3 regions of the Arthrobacter sp. FW306-06-A genome follow, and region 1 is predicted to be linked to each of the others. Evidence: riboswitches for the same ligand, from Rfam matches in the RefSeq annotation. Region 1 holds a riboswitch; each other region holds the start of a gene.
What was found. Region 1 has a riboswitch for cyclic di-AMP ahead of LFT49_RS21955 (M23 family metallopeptidase). Riboswitches for the same ligand answer to the same signal wherever they lie in the genome.

Region 1 (7,355 bases):
CATGATCCATTCCCGCGGTCCGCGTGTCCCGTCATGCCGGGGAGCCAGGGCCCGCAGGGCCAGGGTGACGGGGGCGCCGAGAACCAGGAACACCGGAACGATCATGGTCAGCGCCATGTGGTCGAGCATGTGGGCACTGAACAGGACCCGCCCGTAGACCGAGGGCCCGCCGGAGGTGAAGAAGACCAGGGCAGCCAGGCCCGTCAGCCACATCAGGCCCCGGGGCCAGGGCCACTTGTCCCCTCGCCGCTTCAGCAGCCGGGCGGCCCGAAGGTACAGGTATGCCGCTGCCAGTGCCACAGCGATCCAGAGCCAGTCCGGGCGCCAGACCGTGAACCAGCGTTCGGGGGTCAGTTCCGGTGGCAGCAGGTAGCCGGTGAGGATTTGTGCCGGCGTCAGGGCCGGTTCGATGTCCTCGCCCAGGGGAGGGGGAGTGCGGCTCAGTGCGGCGGCCAGTCCGCTGACGGCGCCCATGATGAGCACCTCAATAACGATCAGCCGCCAGAACAGCCCAGTGGCGCGCGTCGCTCCTGCGGCGGCTGACAGAGCCGGAATGAGACGCCTGCGGTGCAGGAGCCCGAGGCCGCCCAGGACGATGGCGCCGGCCGTTTTCCCCATCAGCAGCACCCCATAGGGTGAGGCGAGGCCGGCGGGGGAATCGATGCGGATGGCCGCGTTGATCACCCCGGAGGACACGACGAGGATTAAGGCGAACCCGGCGAGGGTTGAAAACCGTTTCACGACGGCGGCGGTGTCGCTGCCCAGCGCGGTGCCCGCTGCCGTCAGGGCGACCAGTCCGCCGAACCAGAGGCAGACGCCCACAAGGTGCAGGCCCAGTGAGTTGATGGCCTGTTCATGATCGCTGCCCCCGGCGGCGTGGCCGATCAGGATCATCGGAATCAACCCGCCCATAGCCAGCACGGCCGTCGCGGCCAGGCCGGCCGGGGAGCGGAGGCCGAAGGTCGCCGTCGCCACCGTCGCGGAGATGATCACCACCCACAGCCAGGCCGTCCCGGTCGGGAGCTCTGTAATGTAGGACGCCAGCTGCGAGGCGAATTGCCGGCTGCCCGAGATCGGTACCCCGGCGATATCGGCGAAGCTGAACACGATGACCGCCACCGCCGAGAGCATCCACAGAATGCTCGCCGCACAGGCCAGGTTCATGATGCGCCCAAATGCAGGATGCTCCGGGGCTGGAGCCCCGGCGCTGCTGCCGGCCTGCTTGTTCTTCCGCGTCCGTGACATGGACGGCGGAACAATGAAGGCCGCGAAAACCAGCGCCCCGATGGTGGCCGCCGCAGAGATGTTATGGACCGTCTGAACTATGCCAAAGCCCCACCGGACCAAGGACCCCGGGTCCCGGGTTTCAGCCGGCAACGTCCCCCTGCCATAGGCAGTCGCGACAAGGACCGCAGCGATGGCGAGAAGCCCGGCAATGGCCAACCACCAGAGCCTGGGCACTGCTGCCGGCCGCCCGGTTGGAAGCTTCACAGCCACAAGAAATCCTTCGCACTAGACCTGCCGCACGGCAGGGACACCGGGGCACATGCCGTCAGGACCGACACCAAACCAGATTATCTGTAAGGTTGTTCAGACGATAATCTGGCTGGTTTCTGATTCTGTGTCGGGGGCCGGCCCGGTCCTGAAGCGAATGTGAAGCATTAGCAGTCGAAGGTAATCTTGATGAATGACCACCTCTCCGATGCCCCCGGCGGCAGCCCGCGGCAGCGACTGTGCTGTCCGGCTGGTGGACGCCGACCGGGTCCGCTCCGTCCGGGACAGGATGCCGCAGGAGTCCGACGTCGCCGACCTTGCCGTGATTTTCGGTCTCCTGGCCGATCCCGGACGCGTACGGATCCTCATCGCCCTGCTCGAGGGGGAGATGTGCGTCTGCGACCTGGCTGCGACAACGGGTCTGAGCGAATCCGGTGTTTCGCACGCCCTGCGCCTGCTGCGCGGGCCCAAGGTCGTCACGGTCCGGCGTTCGGGCCGGATGGCCTACTACTCGCTGGCCGATGCGCACGTCCGTTTACTCCTGGATCTCGGCCTGACCCACGTCGGGCACACGGGGCAGGACCGTCTGGTCTCAGCAGCCAGCAGCTAAGACCGATACAGCGGGGGAAGTGCGCAGGGGGGTTCGGGCATGAACGGTGATTACAGTATCGACGGCCCGGTCTGGCTGCCGACCCTGCCCCCGTCATTGGGCGAGTATCTGGCCCCGAACCTGCAGCCCGTTCCGCTCATCCCGGCGCTGGCGCTGGCCGCTGCCGTCCTCTACCTGGCCGGGGCCATTACTCTCTGGCGCCGGGGCAGGGCCTGGTCGCCGATACGCACCATCTCGTTCCTGACCGGCTGCGCCGCCATCGCCGTGGTCATGGGAGCCGGGATCGAAGGCTACGGGCTGCGGATGTTCTCCATCTTCATGTTCCAGCAACTGACGCTGATGATGGCCGTTCCGCCGCTGCTGGTGGTCGGCTCACCCGGCACCCTGCTGCTGCGCACGACACCACACAACCGGCTGGGCCGGCCCGTGCTTCAAGCCGCGATCTGGGGCCTGCGCTCCAGATGGGGACGACTGGCCATCCACCCGGGGTTCATGGTCCCCCTGTTCCTGCTGAGCTTTTACGGCGTGTACTTCTCCGGGCTCGCCGATCTGCTGCTGCCCAGCTGGTACGGGCACGTCGGGCTGGAGCTGCTGTTCCTGCTCGCCGGGATCCTCTTCACCGTGCCGCTGATCTCGGCCGACCCATTGCCCACCCGGCAGACCCATTTTGGGCGATTGATCGATATTTTCGCCGAAATGCCACTGCATGCCTTTTTCGGGGTGGTCATCATGATGGCAACGGATCCGATGGTCGAATTCTTTGCCGTCCCGCCCGAAAGCTGGAATATCAACCCAATGCAGGACCAGGGAGTCGCCGGCGGGCTGGCATGGTCCTACGGGGAGCTGCCGGGGGTACTGCTGCTGATGTTCATCCTGGTCCGGTGGCAGCGGGACGAAGCCAGCGGCTGGGCCCGGTCAGAACGGGCAGTAGCCACCGCCGGCGGCGATGCGGACATGGATGCCTACAACCAGTACCTGCAGCAGCTGGCCAACAGGCCCGAACGGCACCGCTGAACCGGCCTGGCCCGCCGCGTCGTTACCTTCCGAACACTTCCCTTTATTGTCCGGCAAGCGCCGAAACGATGAGCGCCTTCAGGGTCCCTTTCTCGGAGATCCCGAGGATCCTCGCGCTGACCCGGCCCTCCCGGTCCAGGACAAGGGTGGTGGGAACGGCGCGCGGCGGCACATAGGTCGTCATGGCCAGCAGGATCCCGCCGTTGCTGTCATCAAAACTGGGATAACCCACCCCGAACGTGCGTTCAAAGGCAGCCGCAGTCGGCGCATCGTCCCGGACGTTCACGCCGTAGAACAGCACTCCCTGGTCCCGGAATTCATTGTTCAGCGCGACCAGGTCCGGCGCTTCCTTCCGGCAGGGAGCACAGCCCGCGTACCAGAAATTCAGGACCACAGCATTGCCCGCCCAGTCCTCCGAGGAGACGGTTTCCCCGCTGAACAGCGTCCCGGTCAGGGAAACCTTCGAACCCCGCGCATCGGGGCGGTACTCGTTGACCGAACCATCACCTGCGATGTAGTTCTTGTCGTCCCCTGCGCGCGCCTGCGCGGCGAGCGAATCCTCCCGCCCCCCGCAACCTGACAGGGCCAGCGCCGCAGCACCGAACCCCAGAACAGCCCGCCGCGGCGGGCACTTGCCTTCTCCTGCACGCTTGAACAGATCCACAGTTGTCGATTCTATCCCGTGTAGAAAAAGGGAGCGGCGGGCGGCTTGCAGACGACTATCAGGTAAATCACAGGGTTATAACGATTCCAGGACCTGCCTGTAATGTTGATACAGGCATTTGTGTATCAGTGCCTTCGAGGCCGAAAGCCCAGCCCCGCCCGGGCCTCGCAAACGACGAGCTTCACAGGCGGGGGCGGAGAACCCATCTTCCGGCAGCTGCGCTGCCTTGGGGTGAAGCCGGAGCTGAAGACTGCATCGAGCGGTTCGAGTCCCCGGCCGGGCTTGATCCTTGGCCCGAACCCGACAGCTAACTTCGCAGGCGCTGAAAGGACCCCATGCCGTCTTCCCCTGCCCGCGGCCGGCACCGTAGCCCGGTGCCCGCCCGAGCCTGGCGCGTCGATTCTGCCGCACCCCGGCACAGCCGGCGCCGGCCCACCAGCCGGGACTTCGCCGTCCTTCGACGCAACCTTCCGGCAGCGGCCACCATCACCGCAGCAATGCTGGTCGGCGCAGCCATCACTGCGGCCAATGCCGGCACGGGCACTGACCGGCCCGCTGCGGCAGGCGCGGAACAGGTGGCCGCAATCGAGGTTCCGGCGCAGGCTTCCCCGGGCGCCAGCATCTCCTTCGACCGGTCCCCGGTGGCCACTGTCCCGGCCCCGGCCGTACCCGAATCCCCGGCGGCCGGGTCTGCCGGGGCTTCGGCGCAGCTGGTCCCCGCGGCAGCTGTTCCCGCCGGCCCGGCGGCTTCTTCCGGGCTCGCCGCACCATTGGCGAGCATGTCCGTAGCGTCGCCGTTCGGTTTCCGCACCAGTCCGATAACCGGGGGATCCGGGGAGCTTCACACCGGCCTTGACCTGGTGGCGTCCTGCCAGACAGCGGTGTTCGCGGCTGGAGCCGGAACGGTGGTCGAGGCAGGATGGTCCGCGTACGGCGGGGGAAACCGGATCGTGGTCGACCACGGCAACGGCCTGAAAAGCACCTACAACCACCTGGCCTCGATCGAGACGAGCGTCGGCGCCCCCGTCGCCGCCGGGCAGCGGCTGGCCGCTGCCGGAACGACGGGCAACTCCACCGGCTGCCACCTGCATTTTGAGGTGCTCTTCAACGGCCAGACCGTTGATCCGCAGGGCTGGCTGTGACCGGGCCGAACCTTGGCGCGGGCGCGGCAGGCCGCGCAGCACGGCCGGTTCAGCGCCGCGGCCTGCTGTGGGCCGTCTTCGTCACCGTGGTTATCCTCACCGCGCTGGCTTTCTTCGCCATCGGCCGGCTCTCCGGCGCGCCGCAGCAGATCTCCGATGATGGACCGGATGCCGGATTTGCCCGTGACATGCAGGTCCACCACGCCCAGGCCGTGGAGATGGCCCTGATCATCAGGGATACGTCCACGAACGAAGAAATCCGCGCGGTCGCCTATGACATCGCGACCACGCAGCAGCACCAGAAGGGTCAGATGTTCGCCTGGCTGCAGGGATGGGGCCTGTCCCAGGCAGGCAAAGGGGCGCCCATGGCCTGGATGGGGGCCGGGAGCGGGGACCACGGACAGTCCCACGGGGCCTCTGCTGCCGCGGCACCGCAGTCACAGATGGAGGGCATGGCAACCCCGGAACAGATGCAGGCCCTCCGGGCTGCTTCCGGGACAGAGGCGGACCGGCTTTTCACTGATTTGATGATCCGCCACCACCAGGGCGGGGTGGCGATGGCCACTGCGGCCGTGAACCTCGCCGAGACCGCCCGCGTCCGTGACTTCGCTGCCGGCCTGGTCGAAGCCCAAAGCGCTGAAATACTGGCCTTGCAGGATCTGCGCGCCCGACTTTGACCACCCGCAGCCCATTCCGGCCGCACCAGCGACGAAAGCGAGCCCACCTGATGTCCCAGCCCCGGCCCTCCCATGAGGAACGACAGGCGATCCTGAAGGCCCTGCAGGCAAAACAGCGGGCCAAGGCGCGCCGTAAAGCCTGGCTGCTCTACGGTGCGGCGGCGGCGGTCGTCGCCGCGATCATTGGTTCGGTGGCGTTTGTCGTCGTCGGCGAGGTACGCCAGCGCGAGGAAGCCACCGCGGCGGCGTCCCGGCCGATAGAGGGTGAGCAGGACTTCCCGGACCAGTCCAGGAACCATACGAGGGAACCGGTCAGCTACCCCAGGATCCCTGCTACCGGAGGGGATCACGCCCCGGTCTGGACCAACTGCGGAATCTACACCGCCCCCGTGCAGCAGACACAGGCGGTGCATTCCCTGGAGCACGGTGCCGTGTGGCTCTCCTACCGTCCTGACCTGGCTGCGGACCAGATCGCGGAACTGACCGCTGCCGCCGAGGGGCAGCAGTATCTCCTGCTCAGTCCCGTCCCGGACCAGGAGGCTCCGATCGTGGCCACGGCATGGGGCAAGCAGCTGGCCTTGCAGACCAGCGGCGATGAACGCCTCGCCACGTTCATCAAGAAGTACCGTCAGGGCCCGCAGACCCCGGAACCGGGAGCCGTCTGCACCGGCGGAATCCAGGGCTGAACCCAGCCGCAGGGGTGTTCTCAACGTCGGCTGACAGGTCCCTGGCATTGCCTAGACGGGCATGAGGAAGGTCCCTGCCAGGTTCTGCAGCTGATAAATCCACTTCACCCACAGCCCGGAGACCATCAGGACGCCAAGGATGATCAACATCGCCGCCCCGGCGATGTTGACCGCACGGATATGGGCCCTGACAACGGCCAGGACCCGGGAAACCCAGTTCAGGCCGAAAGCGACCAGCACAAAAGGGATCCCCAGGCCCAGACAATAAACAAACGCCAGCAGCGCACCGCGCCAGGCGCTTGCGGCCGCGACGCTCAGGCTGAGCACGGCACTGAGGGTCGGACCCATGCACGGGGTCCAGCCGAGCCCAAACACCACGCCCAGCACCGGGGCGCCGGCCAGGCCTTTCCTGCCCGGAGCACGGAATTTCCTGGTCTGCTGCAGCCAGGAGAAACCGCCCAGCAGGACCAGGCCCATCAGGATGACGACGACGCCCAGGACCCGCATCAGTGGATCCTGCCACCGCACCAACCACGACCCGATGGCACCGAAGGCTGCACCATAGAGGGTAAATACCGCCCCGAAGCCCAGAATGAACAAGGCCACCCCGGTCAGGACACGCCGCCGGTTCCCGGGCTGGCCGGGATCGGTCAGCCCGGAGACGAACCCCAGATACCCCGGAACCAGCGGAAGGATGCAGGGCGAGAGGAACGAGACCAGGCCCGCGACCGCTGCCAGCGGCAGTGCCAGCACCAGCGCACCGGAGGTCACGCTGGAAGCAAAAAACTCTCCGATGTCCACTTACTGCCCTTCCCTTACCGCGCCGCGTACCGTTCCCAGAACCAGCAGCCCTGCCCCGGCCACAACGAAAACCCCGGCAAGATTCGAACTCGGCAACCACCCGGTGTGCAGGTAATCCACCACCCCGGCCCCATCCAACAGATCCGCAAAGATTTCCCAGGGCACCACCGAGCAGGAGAGCCGCAGCGGACAGGGCAGGCTTCCTCAAACGCGGGGCGGACCGGACCAGGGCGGCGGCCAGCACAGCAACAAGCAACACAGCACCCA
Region 2 (7,355 bases), on a different contig from region 1:
GGCAGCAGCGCTGAAAGCGCGGACCAGGCTGCCGGACTGGAGCAGTACCGCCCAGGGGATGCTGGCCCTGCTGTCGGGCGCGGGGCAGCAGGAACCGGCTGAGACTGAAGGTCCGGGCCAGGACTGAAGCGGGCCCCGACTGAACCAACGGGGTTAGAGGCTGTTGCTCCGGTGCCCGGCGAAAAACTCCCGCAGCAGCTGTGCGCACTCTTCCTCGCGGACCCCGGGGTACACCTCGACCCAATGGTTGAGGCGGCGTTCGCGGAGGATATCGAACACCGACCCGGCGGCCCCGGCCTTCTCGTCCCACGCTCCGAACACCACCCGGGGAATCCGCGCCAGCACGATGGCGCCGGCACACATGGCGCACGGTTCCAAGGTGACCACCAGCGTGCAGTCGGACAGCCGCCAGCCGTCGTCGCTGCCGCCGTGGAGCCGTGCCCGTTCCTGTAGCCGTCCGGCCGCCTCCCTGATGGCCACCACCTCGGCATGGGCCGTGGGGTCGCCCAAGGCCTCCCGTTGGTTCCGGCCGGAACCCAGCAGATCGCCGTCGGGCCCTATTACCACGGCGCCGATGGGCACGTCCTCCGTGGCGAGGGCCCGCCGGGCCTCAACCAGGGCAAGGCCCATCCAGGCGTTGTGTTTCTTTTCGGGCAACGGCATGGCTCAATGATAGTTTCGAGAGATACTAAGCTTGCGTACTTTTCCTGGGAGGCATGATGAGCAGAGTCCACGAGCGGATGGACAGATGGTTCAAGCCCTACGCCGCCCTTTGGCTGACCCTGATCATCGGCGGGACCGTGGTTGTCATCATGGCCCTGGCCGGCGCCGAGGTCTACGACGACGTAGTGGGCAAGGACGGGCTCGCAAACCTCGATGTTCCGGCCCTCCAGTACGCTGAGTCGCTGCGAAACCCGGGCCTTGATGCCTTTGCCACCGGCTTCACCAACATCGGCGGCGGCATCGGTATGCCCATCCTCGCCAGCATCCTTACCGCGTGGCTGACGTTCCTGAGCCGGACCTGGCGCCCACTCCTCCTGGTGGGCGGCGCGGCAACCGTCTCCATCCTCGCCACCACGTTCGGCAAGAAACTTGTGGGCAGGACCCGGCCGGACCACGCCGATGCGGTCCCGCCTTACGAGGATTCGCCGTCGTTCCCCAGCGGCCATACTCTCAACACCACCGTGGTCATCAGCGTCCTCCTGTACGTTCTTTGCCTGCAGTTCCACCAACTCTGGGTCAGGGTCACGGCAATCACGGCCGGCGTGATTTTCATCATTGCCATGGGGCTGAGCAGGGTATTCCTGGGCCACCACTGGTTGACCGACGTCATGGCCGGCTGGACGCTGGGGCTGGCCTGGGTGGCCATCGTGATCCTGGCGCATCGGTTGTTCCACCTGTTGAGGCGCAAGCAGCATGCGGGTCCGGCCCCCACGTTCGATCGTCCCGTGGTGCGGGACGTCGTCCTCGAATCCGTGCACGACGGCGGCGATGCCGGCAAGCAGGGCGCGTCCGGCAGCCGAGGCAAGGACACCGCCGGATGATAGTTTTGGGGGATGCGCACTCTCGTTGTTGACCACCCCCTGGTCGCCCACAAGCTCACCGTCCTGCGGGACAAGAACACGCCGTCGCCGGTATTCCGCCAGCTGACGGAAGAGCTGGTGACCCTGCTGGCTTACGAGGCCACGCGGGAGGTCCGCACGGAGCCCGTCACCATCCAGACGCCAGTCAGCACCACCATCGGCACGGCATTCACCAAGCCCACACCGCTGGTGGTTCCCATTCTTCGTGCCGGCCTGGGAATGCTGGAGGGCATGACCAAGCTGGTCCCCACGGCGGAGGTGGGCTTCCTGGGTATGGCCCGGGACGAGGAAACGCTGGACATCATCACCTATGCCGAGCGCCTTCCGGAGGACCTGACGGGCCGCCAGGTCTTCGTGCTGGACCCCATGCTGGCCACCGGCGGCACCCTGCGTGAGGCCATCAAGTTCCTGTTCAAGCGGGGCGCTTCCGACGTCACCTGCATCTGCCTGCTGGCTGCCCCTGAAGGCCTGGCCCGGCTGGAAGAGGAACTCTCGGGCGCGAACGTGCACATCGTCCTGGCCTCCATCGACGAGAAGCTCAACGAGAAGTCCTACATCGTTCCCGGCCTGGGCGACGCCGGCGACCGGCTCTACGGCATCGCAGGGTAGTTTTTACCCTTTTTCAATCGGTGTCCCGCCGCTAGCCTGTGCGGATGGACTGGAAACTCGAACTTGTCTTTGTCCCTGTATCCGACGTTGACCGCGCCAAGGACTTCTATGTCAACAAGGTGGGCTTCAACGCGGACTACGACGAGCGGCCGTCGGACCACGTTCGCTTTGTACAGCTGACGCCGCCCGGCTCTGCCTGCTCCATCTGCATGGGCGAGGGGCTTTTGGACGCCCCTCCCGGCACGGGAACCACCCTCCAGATGGTGGTCGACGACATCCAAAAGGCGCATGACCACCTGAAGAACAATGGTGTGGACGTCAGTGACATCGAAGTGCTGCCTTGGGGCCACTTCGTGTACTTCGCCGACCCGGACGGCAATAAGTGGGCCGTCCAGTACATCCCTTGGCGGAATGCCGGGCAGGATGCAGCTCAGGCCGGCAGTATGCCCAGCAACGCTTAAAGCAGGCTGCGGGCCGCATCGTGATGATGCGGCCCGCGGTCTGTCGCTGGAATCCCCGGCGTTACCCCGTGGCCAAGGCGTACGACGGCGGGTGGCGGGACACGCCGTCGGCTGTCCTTGGAGCCGGGAGGTTCAGCTGAGGTTTCCCTTTGCGGCGCTATGCCAGGGAGAGGTGCCTAGTACCAGTTGTGCGCCAGGTGGAAGTTCAGCGCACCGCACGGAGACTGGTAGCTCTTCTTGATGTAATCCAGGCCCCAGTTGATCTGCGTGCGGTAGTTGGTCAGGTAGTCGGCGCCGGCGCTGGCCATCTTCTCTGCAGGCAGGGACTGGACGATGCCGTAGGCGCCGCTGCTGGGATTCGTGGCCGTGGTGGTCCAGTCGGACTCCTTGGTCCACAGCGTCTGCAGGCACTGCATCTGGTCAGGTCCCCAGCCAAAGGTTGCCAGCTGGCCGGCAGCATAAGCCTGGGCACCGGCGGGATCATTCACCGCGACGACGGGTGCCGGCGCAGGTGCAGGAGCGGGTGCCGGAGCCGGGGCAGGTGCCGGGGCTTCCGCTGCGGGGGCCGCCGGTGCAGGCGCGGGGGCTGGTTCCGCTGCCTGGGGGGCTACGCTGATTGCCGCCGGAACGGACACTGCCGGGTTGGAGCGGATTTCGCTCTTCTCGATGCTCATTTGGGCATCGGCCGCTGCCGTGGAAGAGTTTGATTCGGTGGATGACACCGGGGTCATGCTGCTGGTTGCCTGGCCTGCCGCGCCTACCCCCACGAGCACCGCGCAGGATGCCGCAAGGATCCCGGCACGCACGCCCAGGCTGGTCTTCTTTGCTGGTTTCTTGGCCGGTCCCTGCTGTGCCAGATGTTTACCCTTGGCATGCAGGCATGCTTCTGCCGTGTTTTTGGACATGATTGATCGCCTCTCACACCTGCGGAGTTAGCTGTCGGGTTCGGATGAGGGCATCCGGCCGCACGGAAAGATCACGTGCGTGCTTAACCCCAAGGGCGTTCATCGCCCGGGACGGTGGGTCCCCCGCCTCTGCCGTTGCTCAATCGGAATCCGGGGAAGCGGCAGAGCTTGGCGTCAACCCGGGATATGCGGCCCGAACGGGAGCCGCACCCAATCGACGGTACAGGAAAAGCGAAGCAAAGTCACATTTAGGTAACGGAAGTCACGGCCTTCAGCGCGCCGGTTTGCTTCTGGCCTGCGGTTCAATCGTTACGTTCAGGACACCAGACCGTGTTGTTACCGTGCCAGGAGGTAGATAGTGGCGCCGCCGATGCTCTGCGCACTGAAGTTCTGCGAAACCCACTCGGCGATCCGGCCGGCGGCATCCGAACCGGAGCTGGACGGCATGGCCCCGCCGGCAATGAAGTAGTGGATTTTTCCCTGCGCGACGAGGTCTTGGAACTGCGCCAGGGTGGGGGAGGGGTCGGTGCCGTTGAAGCCGCCCACGGCCATCACCGGCAGTTCCGTGGCGAGCTGGTACCCGGCGGCATTGTTGGAGCCCACTACCGCTGCTGCCCAGGTGTAATTGGTTGCACCGTCTTTGAGCGCGGCCACAAGATCCGCTGATGGAGTAGGTGCGCCGAGGAGGCCACCGAGTCCGCCGCCGGGCCTGCCCCCGAAGTTAGCGCCGCCAGGGTTTGTTCCGGCCGGGGCGGCCTGCTGCTGGGAACCCTGCTGCTGGAAGCCCTGCCCCGTGGGACCCTGGCCCGTGACGCCCTGTCCGGTACCGCGGCCCGAAGGGCTCCGGCCGGTCGAACTGAAGCCTCCCGGTCCGCGGCCGCCGGCGCCTAAGCCCGAGGCTGGCCCCGCACTGACGATCGCCCCGCTGTGTGCCGTAGCCGCGGTGGTGACGGAGTAGGCCAGCGGACCGGCGAGCGACGCAGCGATGGCGAGGGCCGCCGTCGTCCGCTGCATGGAAGCCAAGCGCAGGAACTTGCCCAGCCCAATGCCTGCTGCGGCTGCCAAACTTCCGCCGAGCACCAGCCAGCGCAGCCAAGGGCCGTAGGCGGACGTGGTTCCCAGCAGGTAGAAGGCCGTAAGCGATGCCACGGCCACTGCTGAAGCGAGGAAGATGCGGGCAGCCGCTTGCCTGCGGCGCTGCCACAGGAGAACGCTGCCCAGCCCTGCCATTCCGGCGATTCCCGGTGCCAGTGCCACCGCGTAGTAGGGGTGGATGATGCCGGCCATGAAGCTGAACACCAGGCCCGTTACCAGGATCCACGAGCCCCAGATGATGACGGAAGCGCGGACAACATCTGTTCGCGGTGCCCGCCGCCCCACCCACAGCAGCCCCGCCGCAAGGATGAGTGCGGACGGCAGCAGCCATGCGATCTGGCCGCCGAACTCGCTGTTGAACATCCGGAACAGGCCCGGAACGCCCCAGCCGTTGCCGCCGCCCACACTGCCCGTTTCGTCGCCCGTGAGCCGGCCCAGGCCGTTGTAGCCCAACGTCAGCTCCAGGATGGAGTTGTTCTGGGATCCGCCAATGTAGGGCCGCATGTTCGCCGGCGTCAGCTCGACGGCCAGCAGCCACCAGCCGGCAGAAACCACCATCGCTGCTCCCGCTGCTGCCAGACGGATCAACCGCCGCCGGGTGCCGCCCGGAGCTGCCACCATGTAGGCGAGGGCGAACCCGGGAACCACCAGCAGGACCTGAAGCTGCTTGGCGAGAAACCCAAAGCCCAGGAATACCCCGGCCAGCAGGAGCCACCGAGGCCGGTCCTCCTGGACCGCGCGGAGGAACCCGTAGGCGGCTGCTGTCATTAGCAGCACCAGCAGGGCGTCCGGGTTGTTGAACCGGAACATCAGGGTGGCAACCGGGGTGAGGGCAAGGACCGCCGCTGCCAGCAGCCCTGCCCGGTGCCCAAGCCGGACGTCAGCGGTGGCCGGCGTTGCGGCCCGCCGCACGGCCAGATAGACCAGCCACGCCGAGCCGACCCCCATCAGAGCCTGGGGAACCAGGATGCTCCACGAGCTCAGGCCAAAGATCCGGACCGACAGCCCCATGATCCACAGGGAGGCCGGCGGCTTGTCCACGGTGATGGCATTCGCGGCATCGGAGGAGCCGAAGAACCAGGCTGCCCAGTCCTGCGATCCGGCCTGGGCTGCGGCGGAATAGAACGCGTTGGCCCAGCCCGACGCACCGAGGTTCCACAGGTACAGCACGGCCGTGCCAGCCAGTACAGCTGCCAGTTCCAGCCTCCGGTGGAAGGCCGCACGGTCTCCGCGGAAGGCCGCATGGTCCCGCGTGCCCGGCCGGCCCCGGAGGGTGAATCGCTCCCGCCCCAGTGGATTCCTCCGGGGGCGGGCTGCGGTGGTTACAGGCATGCTGTGCTGGCTGGCCATCGTGTCCTACTTGGTGAGCTGGTAGACGGTTGAGTTGCCTACGGTCTGGGCCTGGAAGTTGGCCTGGACCCAGGCGGCCACTTCGGAGTTGCCGCCGCGGCCGCCCATGCCGCCACCGCCCATGCCTCCGCTTTGGATGAAGTAGCCGATCTGGCCCTCGGCCACCATGTCCTGGAACTCGGCCAGGGTGGGGTAGGGATCGCCGCCGTTCCAGCCTCCGAGGGCAATGACGTTGGTGTCCGTGGCCAGTTCCAGGCTGGCTGCCTGGGTGGCGCCGGAAACGATCGCAGACCACTTTGTGCTGGTGGCCTTCAACAGGGCAGTCACCGCGGCATCGGCAGTTCCTTCGCCGGGACCGCCGGCGCCGCCTGCATCACCGGGGCCACCTGCACCGCCCGGGCCGCCGTCAGGTGCGCCGGTACCGGCTCCGGGGGTGCCGCCGAGGTCGTTCATTGGGTCAAGGCCGTCGGTTCCGGTGGCCGAGTCCGTGGCGGAGTTCCTGCCGTCGGTCCGGTCGCCGCGGAAGCCCGCGGCCCGGTTGCCGAAAGCGCCCGCTGAGCCTGCGGGTCCCGACGTCGGAATGGAGCCTGAGTGTGCGGAGGCAGCGGTGGCCAGGGTCCAGGCACCGGCACCAAGCCCGCCGGCCAGGAGGGATACGACGACGACGGCGGCCGCCCCCGCACGCCGGAACCGTCCGGAGGTGCGCACGGCGTCAAGGCGGAGCAGGATTGCCGCGGCGGCAAGGACACCGAGGATGATGACCGCCACGCGCAGCCAAGGGAACCAGGATGCGTCCCGGCCCAGGAGGACAGAGGACCAAATCGAGGTGCCCAGGACGGCCACCGCAAGGACAATGCGGGCGGGCCAGTAGGTTCGGCCGCGCCAGAGTTCCACGGCACCGATGCCCACCAGCGCCGCGATGGCCGGTGCGAGTGCTACCGAGTAATAGGGGTGGACGATGCCGCTCATGAAGCTGAAGACGCCTCCGGTGACCAAGAGCCAGCCGCCCCACAGAATCAGGGCGGCCCGGCTTGGGGAAGTGCGGGCTTCACGCCGGGTGAACCACAGGCCCGCCACCAGCAGGATCAGGGCAGCGGGTAAAAGCCATGAGACTTCACCGCCAAAGCTCGTCCCGAACATCCGTAACAGGCCGGCAGCCCCGCCGAATCCAGCGTTGCCGCCGCCGAAGCTGCCTCCGGGCCCGCCTGCAGCACCCCCGGCGGCGCCGCCGGGCATGCCTTCGCCCGAACCGGTGATTCTGGCCAGGCCGTTGTAGCCGAAGGTCAGTTCCAGGAAGCTGTTGGTGGTGGATCCGGCCATGTACGGGCGCTCCGAAGCGGGAGTCAGCTGGA
Region 3 (7,355 bases), on a different contig from region 1:
GGAGGAGGACGATGTGCTTCTCGACGAAACTCCCGGCGCGGCATCGTCGCTGGAACTGGACCCTGTGATGGGGGAACCCGACAGCTACCCGGGCGCTGCGGAGAACAATCCGGAACGCTGGCAGGAAGACCCCCTGTTGCAGAATGAGGCCGTCTCGGGAGAAGAAGAGGACTTCCTGAGCGAGCAGACGCTGCGGGACGAAAGCGCGCAGGCCCGCTACCGCTCCGGCGATGAACAGGTGCCCCCCGGTACGCCCACGCTGGGGGAGGCTGCGGCCGACGTCGATTTCGGCGAAAACCCCACAGGTCCCGAAGCGGACGCCAGCGACGACGAGGAAAACTTCGGCGGCTCCCCGCTCAGCCAATTTGAGCCGGACGACCTGGAACGATAGCGGTCCAAGGGTCCGGGCCCGCGGGGCCCGGACCGCGGGAAGGAAAGAGATGCACTCCAAAAACTGCTGCTGGAGGCCTTCGACCGGCTTCCTTCACTTGTCCGCCAGGCACTGGAAGGGCTGGACGAGGCGGACCTGCAGCGCCGTCCTGCCGGTAACGGCAATTCCATCGGCTGGCTGATCTGGCATACGGGCCGGGTGGAAGATGCACAGGTGGCCTCCGCCTCCGGGCTGGAGCAGGTTTGGACGGGAGAAGGCTTTGTATCCCGTTTCGGGCTCCCGCTTGCGGAACGGGACACGGGCTACGGCCACTCCAGTGAACAGGTGGACGCAGTCAGGGCGCCCCGCGGGCTCCTGCAGGAATACTACGAGGCGGTCCACCGGCAGACCGCCAAGGTCCTGCAGGGTATTGATGATCCGGACCTGGACCGCGTGGTCGACGAACATTGGGATCCGCCGGTAACCCTCGGAGTGCGGCTGGTCAGCATCCTGGGGGACTGCCTCCAGCACCTCGGCCAGGCAGCATATGCCAAAGGGCTGCACGCGGAGCCGGCAGACGCCCCAAGTGCGTGAACTCGTGGTGCTGGGCACGGCTTCCCAGGTTCCCACCCGCACACGGAACCACAACGGGTACTTCCTGCGCTGGGACGGCGAAGGACTCTTGTTCGACCCCGGCGAGGGCACCCAGCGCCAAATGATCCATGCCGGGGTGGCGGCAAGCCAGATCACCAGGATCTGCCTCACCCACGTGCACGGAGACCACTGCTACGGCCTGCCGGGGGTCCTGTCCCGAATGGCCCTGGACGGTGCTTCACACCCCGTTCACCTTCACTATCCTGCCTCCGGCGAACAGATTGTCCAGGCCCTCGTGGCTGTCAGTTCGCCCGGTATCGACCTGCGGCTCCATCCGCACTCCGGCGCCGGACCCGTGGCGGACGGCCTGGAGATCCGGCCGCTGAGGCACCGCATCGAGACGTACGGATACCTGCTCACCGAGCCTGACGGCCGCACCTTCCTTCCGGAACGGCTCCGGGCGGCAGGAATCGAAGGGCCTGACGTGGGCCGACTGCAGCGCCAAGGCTTCTTCGGCGCAGTCGCGTTGGAGGACGTAAGCGTCCCCAGGCCCGGCCAGCGCTTCGCGTTCATCATGGACACCGCGCCGTGCGCCGGCGCGGAGGAACTGGCCGAGGGCACGGACCTTCTGGTCAGCGAATCGACATTCAGCAACGACGACGGCGGGCTGGCGCACCAGTACTTGCACCTGACCGCCGGGCAGGCAGGGGAGCTGGCGGCGTCCGGAAAGTCCCGGACGCTGGTGCTCACCCATTTTTCCGCACGGTATGGCGACGACATGTCCCTGCTTGCGGAGCAGGCGCAGGCACGTGCTGCAGGGACCACGGTCATCGCAGCCCATGACCTGCAGCGCATAGCCGTGCCTCCGCGGCGGCACCAGGTGCGGGAATCAGCGGACCATTATGACGGCGATAGGGTTAAACCATGACGGCAGCAGCTGAATCCATGGTGGCTTTTGACGGCCGCTTCGCGCGTGAACTGTCGGAACTCGCTGTTCCCTGGCAGGCCGAGGAGGCCCCCAGCCCCGGCCTCCTTGTCCTCAACGAGAAACTGGCGCGTGACTTGGGCCTGGACGCGGAGTACCTGCGCAGTCCCGAAGGCGTGCGGCTCCTGGTGGGAAATCACGTTCCTCCTGGCGCCACACCGGTGGCGCAGGCTTACGCCGGCCACCAGTTCGGCGGATACTCGCCCCTGCTCGGTGACGGGCGGGCGCTTCTGCTGGGCGAGGTCACGGACCGGAGCGGACGACTCCTGGACATCCACCTCAAAGGCTCTGGACGCACGCCTTTCGCCCGCGCGGGGGACGGCAGGGCCGTCGTCGGGCCCATGCTGCGCGAATACCTCGTCAGCGAGGCTATGTACGCCCTGCACATTCCCACCACCAGGGCACTCGCCGTCGTGGGCACGGGCCGCCAGGTCCGGCGCGACGGTATGCTGCCGGGCGCCGTCCTGGCCAGGGTGGCAAGCAGCCACCTGCGCGTGGGCAGCTTCCAATATGCGCGTGCCACCGAGAACCTCGACCTTCTGAAGCGCTTGGCGGACCATGCCATCAGCAGGCACTACCCCCAGGCCGCGGAAGCCGAAAACCCCTACCTGGCACTGTTCGGGTCGGTCGTCTCCGCGCAGGCGGAACTGGTGGCCCGCTGGATGCTGGTGGGATTCGTCCACGGGGTCATGAACACGGACAACATGACCATCTCAGGGGAAACCATCGACTACGGCCCCTGTGCGTTCATGGATGCCTTCAATCCTGCGGCCGTCTACAGTTCAATCGACGTCAGCGGCCGCTACGCCTACGCCAACCAGCCGGTTCTGGCCGAATGGAACCTTGCCCGGCTGGCGGAGGCGATGCTGCCGCTTATCCACGAAGACCAGGAGCAGGCGGTTGCGCCCGCAGTGGAGGTGCTCGGCGGCTTCCGGGGCCACTACAGCAGGGCGTGGACCGGTGGCATGAATGCCAAGCTCGGCCTTGGCAGCCGCGGGGGAAGTGACGAGGAAACCACGTCCGCTTTGGTGGACGGCGCCCTTGCCATCCTGAAGGACGGTCCCGTGGACTACACCCTCTTCTTCCGTAACCTGGGCAAGGCCGCCCGTGGCGACCTTCGTCCGGTGCGCGGCATGGTTCTTGATCTGGCTGCGTTTGATTCCTGGGCGGAGCGGTGGCAGGCACTCGAACCGGACGCGGAGCTGATGGACAACGTCAACCCGGCGTACATTCCCAGGAACCACCTCGTGGAGGAGGCATTGGCCGCTGCCACGGCCGGAGACCTGTCACCCTTGCAGCAGCTTTTGGAGGCAGTCAGTGACCCCTTCACCGAGCGGCCCGGGCTGGAACGCTACGCCGAAGGCGCCCCCGAGGACTTCGGCAACTATATGACCTTCTGCGGGACCTGACGGCTGCGGGGGCAGGCGGCGGATGCGACAGGAGGGCGGCAGCCGGATGACCGGCTGCCGCCCTCCTGTCTAATGCCTGCGCTGTTGGGCGCCTGCGGTGATGCGAAGACTAGGCGACGCGGACCGCTGAGTAGCCGCCGAGCCAGCTGATGGAGTGCACCTGGGTGTCGTAGCCGTTCACGCCACCGCTGACAACCTGGCCGTTGCCGGCGTAAACGCCAACGTGGCCGGAGGTGATGATCAGGTCGCCGGGCGCAGGAGCGCCGACCACGGTGCCGTACTGGAAGAACTGGGTGGGGGCAAGATCGCCAACGGACTTGCCCACCGAGCGCAGCGCCTTCTCAACCATGGCAGTGCAGTCCTGCTTGATGCCCAGCTGGCCGTAGGCGTTTGCCAGGATGGCAGCGCCGGTGCCGCTGCCGGTGGGGGCGGACACGGGGGTGGCCGAGGCGTAGGACATGTTCATGCCGGTGTTGGCCGGAGCGGCGGCTGCGGTCTGCACGGGTGCTGCTGCAGGGGCCGGAGCCGGTGCCGGTGCCGCGGTGTAGCCGGCGGCGGGGATCTGGATCTGGTCGCCCGGGTAGATGATCGAGGACAGGCCCAGTCCGTTGGCGGACAGGACGCTGTTCAGGCTGACGCCATTAGCAGACGCAATGGCACCCAGGGTATCGCCGGAAACTACGGTGTGGACGCTGCCTGCTGCCGCTGCCGGGGCCGCAACAGGTGCGGAGTACGCCTGCACGTTGGTCTTTTCCGTGGTGTCAGGGCCGGTGACACCGGCGTGGGCCGGGGCGCCGACGCCGAAGGCAATGCCGGACGCTGCAGCAACTGCGAGCGCGGGGCGGCCCAGCGAGCGGGCCTGGGACTTGGCTGTCACGGCGAGGCCCTCGAGAACAATGGAGCGGGCCGGAGTTGCGCGGTGACGGGCAGTGGTGGAATTTTTTGACACGGTTGATCGCCTCTCCCATGCCTGCGGGGTGAGCTGTCGGGTTCGGGCTGGAGATACCCGGCCGGAAGCAACCCCGTAATGGACGGAGGCGCTATCGACTTAACCCCAAGGCCACAAGTGGCCGCGGAAACTTGGTTCCCCCGTCCCTGCCAGCTGGAGCGGTTGTATCCCATGATCAGTGGCAGGGCTCGGCATACTGATGGGAATGTCCCGTCTGAGAGGGACACCTGAAGACCATAACCCACATGCGGTGGCATTGTCACATTTGGATAACATACGAGGTTTCCCTCTCGAATTCCGCAAACGTTTGGACGTTACGGCTGTTATCGGTGTCGACCTCGGCTAATAGCCGGGCTTGCAGGACAGGTAACGGCCCGGACACGGACACGGGATGTTTGCCGCGGCTCCATGGAACTGGCCGTTTCCATTCAGGCGCTCCGCGATCCGACCGCTAGGCTGTTTGCATGCCAGATTTCGACCGGTTCCGGGTACTGCTCGAAGAGGAGCGGGCGCGGCGCCTGGAGTTGCTGCCGGCGCTGCGGGCTGACATCCAGGCAGCGAATTCGGCCCGGCAGGACTCCAATGTCGATGACGAGCACGACCCCGAAGGGGCCACGATCGCGTTTGAGCTCTCGCAGGCTTCGGCGCTCCTGAAGCAGAGCTCGGCCGGCCTGGACCAGATTGACGCGGCGCTGGCCCGCCTGGCAGCGGGGACCTATGGAACCTGCGCCGTGTGCGGGGAGCCCATTGCGGAGGGCAGGCTGGAAGCGCGGCCCTGGACACCGTTTTGTATCCGCCACGCCTCGTCCGGTCGGGGACGATGACTGGCCCTGCGGATGTGGTGTCCGCGGCGGCGGAGTTCGTTGACCGGACCCTCCAGAACGAGGGCGCCTGGTACCGGGCGGACGACGTCGGGAACCGGCTTGGCTGGGTGCTGGACTCTTACGGTTCCTCCATCGGAGCGGTGCGCGGCACGGTGCGCGATGCCCTGCGCAAATTCAAGGACCTGGACCACGACACCACGGTGATGCTTGCGTCCACCCTGTGGGGACAGCCCCGGCCCGGCTCCCGCCCCGTGTTTGAGCGCCGGTTGGCGGCCGTGGTGCTGCTGCAGTCACGGGTGCGGCTGCTCAGGCACTCGGACCTGACCCGGCTGGAAGGCTTCCTTCGTTCTGCCCAGGCTGCAGACCTGATCCAGCCCCTCCTGGGCGACGTCCTGGTGCCGCTGCTGTCCGGCCTCGGGGAGCGCGAGCGGCAGCGGGCCAACGCGGTCCTGGCCCGGTGGCGGGACGACCCCGACCCGCAGCTTCAGGCGGCGGCAGCCGCCCTTGAAAAAGATTTGATCCTTTGACCTCGAAACCGGGAGATCCGCATGAATGAGCACTTTGACCTTGACCGTTTTGTTGCCGCGCAAAACAGCGGCGGCACCTATGACCAGGCGCTGGGGGAGCTGCAGGTCGGCAGGAAGTCCGGCCACTGGATGTGGTTCATCTTCCCGCAGATCTCCGGGTTGGGGCAGAGCGCAATGTCCCGCAAATACGCCATCTCCTCACTCGCAGAGGCCCGTGCCTACCTGGATCATGAGGTACTGGGGCCGCGGCTCCTGGAGTGCGCCCTGGTCCTGGCCAACCATGCAGACCAGTCCGCGGAGGACATCTTCGGCGGCATTGATGCCAGGAAGCTGCGGTCGTCCATGACACTGTTTCTCCGGGCGGCACCCGGAGAAACAGTGTTCAAGACTGTCCTGGCCCAGTTCTTCGACGGCGAGCCTGACCCTGCCACCGATGAGATCCTGGCTGGCCACGCCGCTGGCTGACGCCGGGTTGGCGGATCAGCCAGGCCCGGGGAACCGGCTAGGGCGTGGGGCTGCCGCCGTTGACGTTCAGTGTTTCCCCTACCACGTAGCTGGACTCGGGTGAAGCCAGGAAGACGTAGGCGGGTGCCAGCTCCGCGGGCTGTCCTGCCCGGCCCAGGGGAGTCGACTGGCCGAATTCCGGCAGCTGCTCCTTGGGCTGGCCACTGCTGACCTGCAATGGCGTCCAGATGGGACCCGGGGCCACGGCATTCACCCGGATTCCCTTGGGTGCCAGCTGCTGTGCCAGTCCCTTGGTGAAGTTGTTGATGCTGGCCTTGGTGGTGGCGTAGTCCACCAGGGTGGGGGACGGGTTGTACGCCTGGATGGAGGTGGTGTTGATGATGGTTGAGCCGGCCGGCATGTGCGGGACGGCGGCCTTGGTCAACCAGAACATCGCATACACGTTGGTCTTGAGGGTGTGGTCGAACTGCTCGTCGGTGATGTCCTGCAGGTCCTCCTGGGCCACCTGCTTCCCGGCGTTGTTGACCAGGATGTCCACCCCGCCCAGCACGGCAACCGCCGTATCAACGACTTCCCGGCATGTGGCGGAATCCTTGAGGTCGCCCGGCACCTTGACGGCCTTGCGGCCCGCAGCCTCGATGATCCCGGCGATGCGGGAGGCGTCCTCCTCTTCCTGGGGCAGGTAGGAAAGGACGACGTCGGCGCCTTCCCTTGCAAAGGCAATGGCAGTTGCGGCGCCGATGCCTGAGTCCGCGCCGGTCACGATGGCGCGGCGGCCTTCCAGCCGTCCCGTTCCGCGGTACGTTTCTTCGCCCAGGTCAGCCTTGGGCGTCAATTCGGCGTCGAGGCCCGGCTCGGGCTGGTGCTGCTTGGGCGGGGAAATCTTTTCGTAGGCAGTCACGGGATTACGGAAGGTGTACTGGTCAGTCATGGTGGTCCTCCTGTTCGTGCGGACTCGGGCTGGTTCGTCGCCCCGGAAATTGAAGCAGCCTGCGATTAATGGATCACAGCAAGCCAAAAAGCTAAGCATGCTTACGGTTCCCAGCCTAGGCAATGAAACCCCGCCCTGCCAAGCGGTCCTTCGGCGTGGCCGCGTCAGTCCCGCCGTACTTCCACCAGCCTGACCTCCGCCAACCGCCCGCCGTCGACCTTCGCTTCCATGAATGTGCAGGAGGGCTGCCGGCGGCGGTCCGTGGGCGACCCGGGATTCAGCAGCCGCAGCCCGTTCGGCG

Region 2: another riboswitch for cyclic di-AMP. It lies ahead of LFT49_RS03950 (hypothetical protein); the one in region 1 lies ahead of LFT49_RS21955 (M23 family metallopeptidase).
Region 3: another riboswitch for cyclic di-AMP. It lies ahead of LFT49_RS11425 (C40 family peptidase); the one in region 1 lies ahead of LFT49_RS21955 (M23 family metallopeptidase).

Annotation. Positions count from the first base shown of each region.
Region 1 is NZ_CP084554.1:29,576-36,930, reverse strand. It holds gene LFT49_RS21975 (cytochrome c oxidase assembly protein) at 1-1,497, opposite strand, end outside; gene LFT49_RS21970 (ArsR/SmtB family transcription factor) at 1,688-2,104, shown strand; gene LFT49_RS21965 (cytochrome c oxidase assembly protein) at 2,144-3,118, shown strand; gene LFT49_RS21960 (TlpA family protein disulfide reductase) at 3,162-3,776, opposite strand; cyclic di-AMP (ydaO/yuaA leader) riboswitch at 3,945-4,119, shown strand; gene LFT49_RS21955 (M23 family metallopeptidase) at 4,157-4,924, shown strand; gene LFT49_RS21950 (DUF305 domain-containing protein) at 4,921-5,601, shown strand; gene LFT49_RS21945 (DUF3105 domain-containing protein) at 5,652-6,287, shown strand; gene LFT49_RS21940 (cytochrome c biogenesis CcdA family protein) at 6,339-7,088, opposite strand; partial or broken gene LFT49_RS21935 (signal peptidase II) at 7,279-7,355, opposite strand, start outside.
Region 2 is NZ_CP084552.1:796,157-803,511, forward strand. It holds gene LFT49_RS03925 (glycosyltransferase family 4 protein) at 1-127, shown strand, start outside; gene LFT49_RS03930 (nucleoside deaminase) at 154-663, opposite strand; gene LFT49_RS03935 (phosphatase PAP2 family protein) at 720-1,544, shown strand; gene upp (uracil phosphoribosyltransferase) at 1,557-2,192, shown strand; gene LFT49_RS03945 (glyoxalase superfamily protein) at 2,237-2,653, shown strand; gene LFT49_RS03950 (hypothetical protein) at 2,830-3,558, opposite strand; cyclic di-AMP (ydaO/yuaA leader) riboswitch at 3,564-3,724, opposite strand; gene LFT49_RS03955 (ArnT family glycosyltransferase) at 3,895-5,985, opposite strand; gene LFT49_RS03960 (glycosyltransferase family 39 protein) at 6,010-7,355, opposite strand, start outside.
Region 3 is NZ_CP084552.1:2,480,790-2,488,144, reverse strand. It holds gene LFT49_RS11445 (hypothetical protein) at 1-391, shown strand, start outside; gene LFT49_RS11440 (mycothiol transferase) at 455-964, shown strand; gene LFT49_RS11435 (ribonuclease Z) at 957-1,892, shown strand; gene LFT49_RS11430 (protein adenylyltransferase SelO) at 1,889-3,358, shown strand; gene LFT49_RS11425 (C40 family peptidase) at 3,468-4,307, opposite strand; cyclic di-AMP (ydaO/yuaA leader) riboswitch at 4,311-4,481, opposite strand; gene LFT49_RS11420 (TraR/DksA family transcriptional regulator) at 4,772-5,131, shown strand; gene LFT49_RS11415 (DNA alkylation repair protein) at 5,128-5,658, shown strand; gene LFT49_RS11410 (DUF1810 domain-containing protein) at 5,680-6,123, shown strand; gene LFT49_RS11405 (glucose 1-dehydrogenase) at 6,161-7,054, opposite strand; gene LFT49_RS11400 (metallophosphoesterase family protein) at 7,219-7,355, opposite strand, start outside.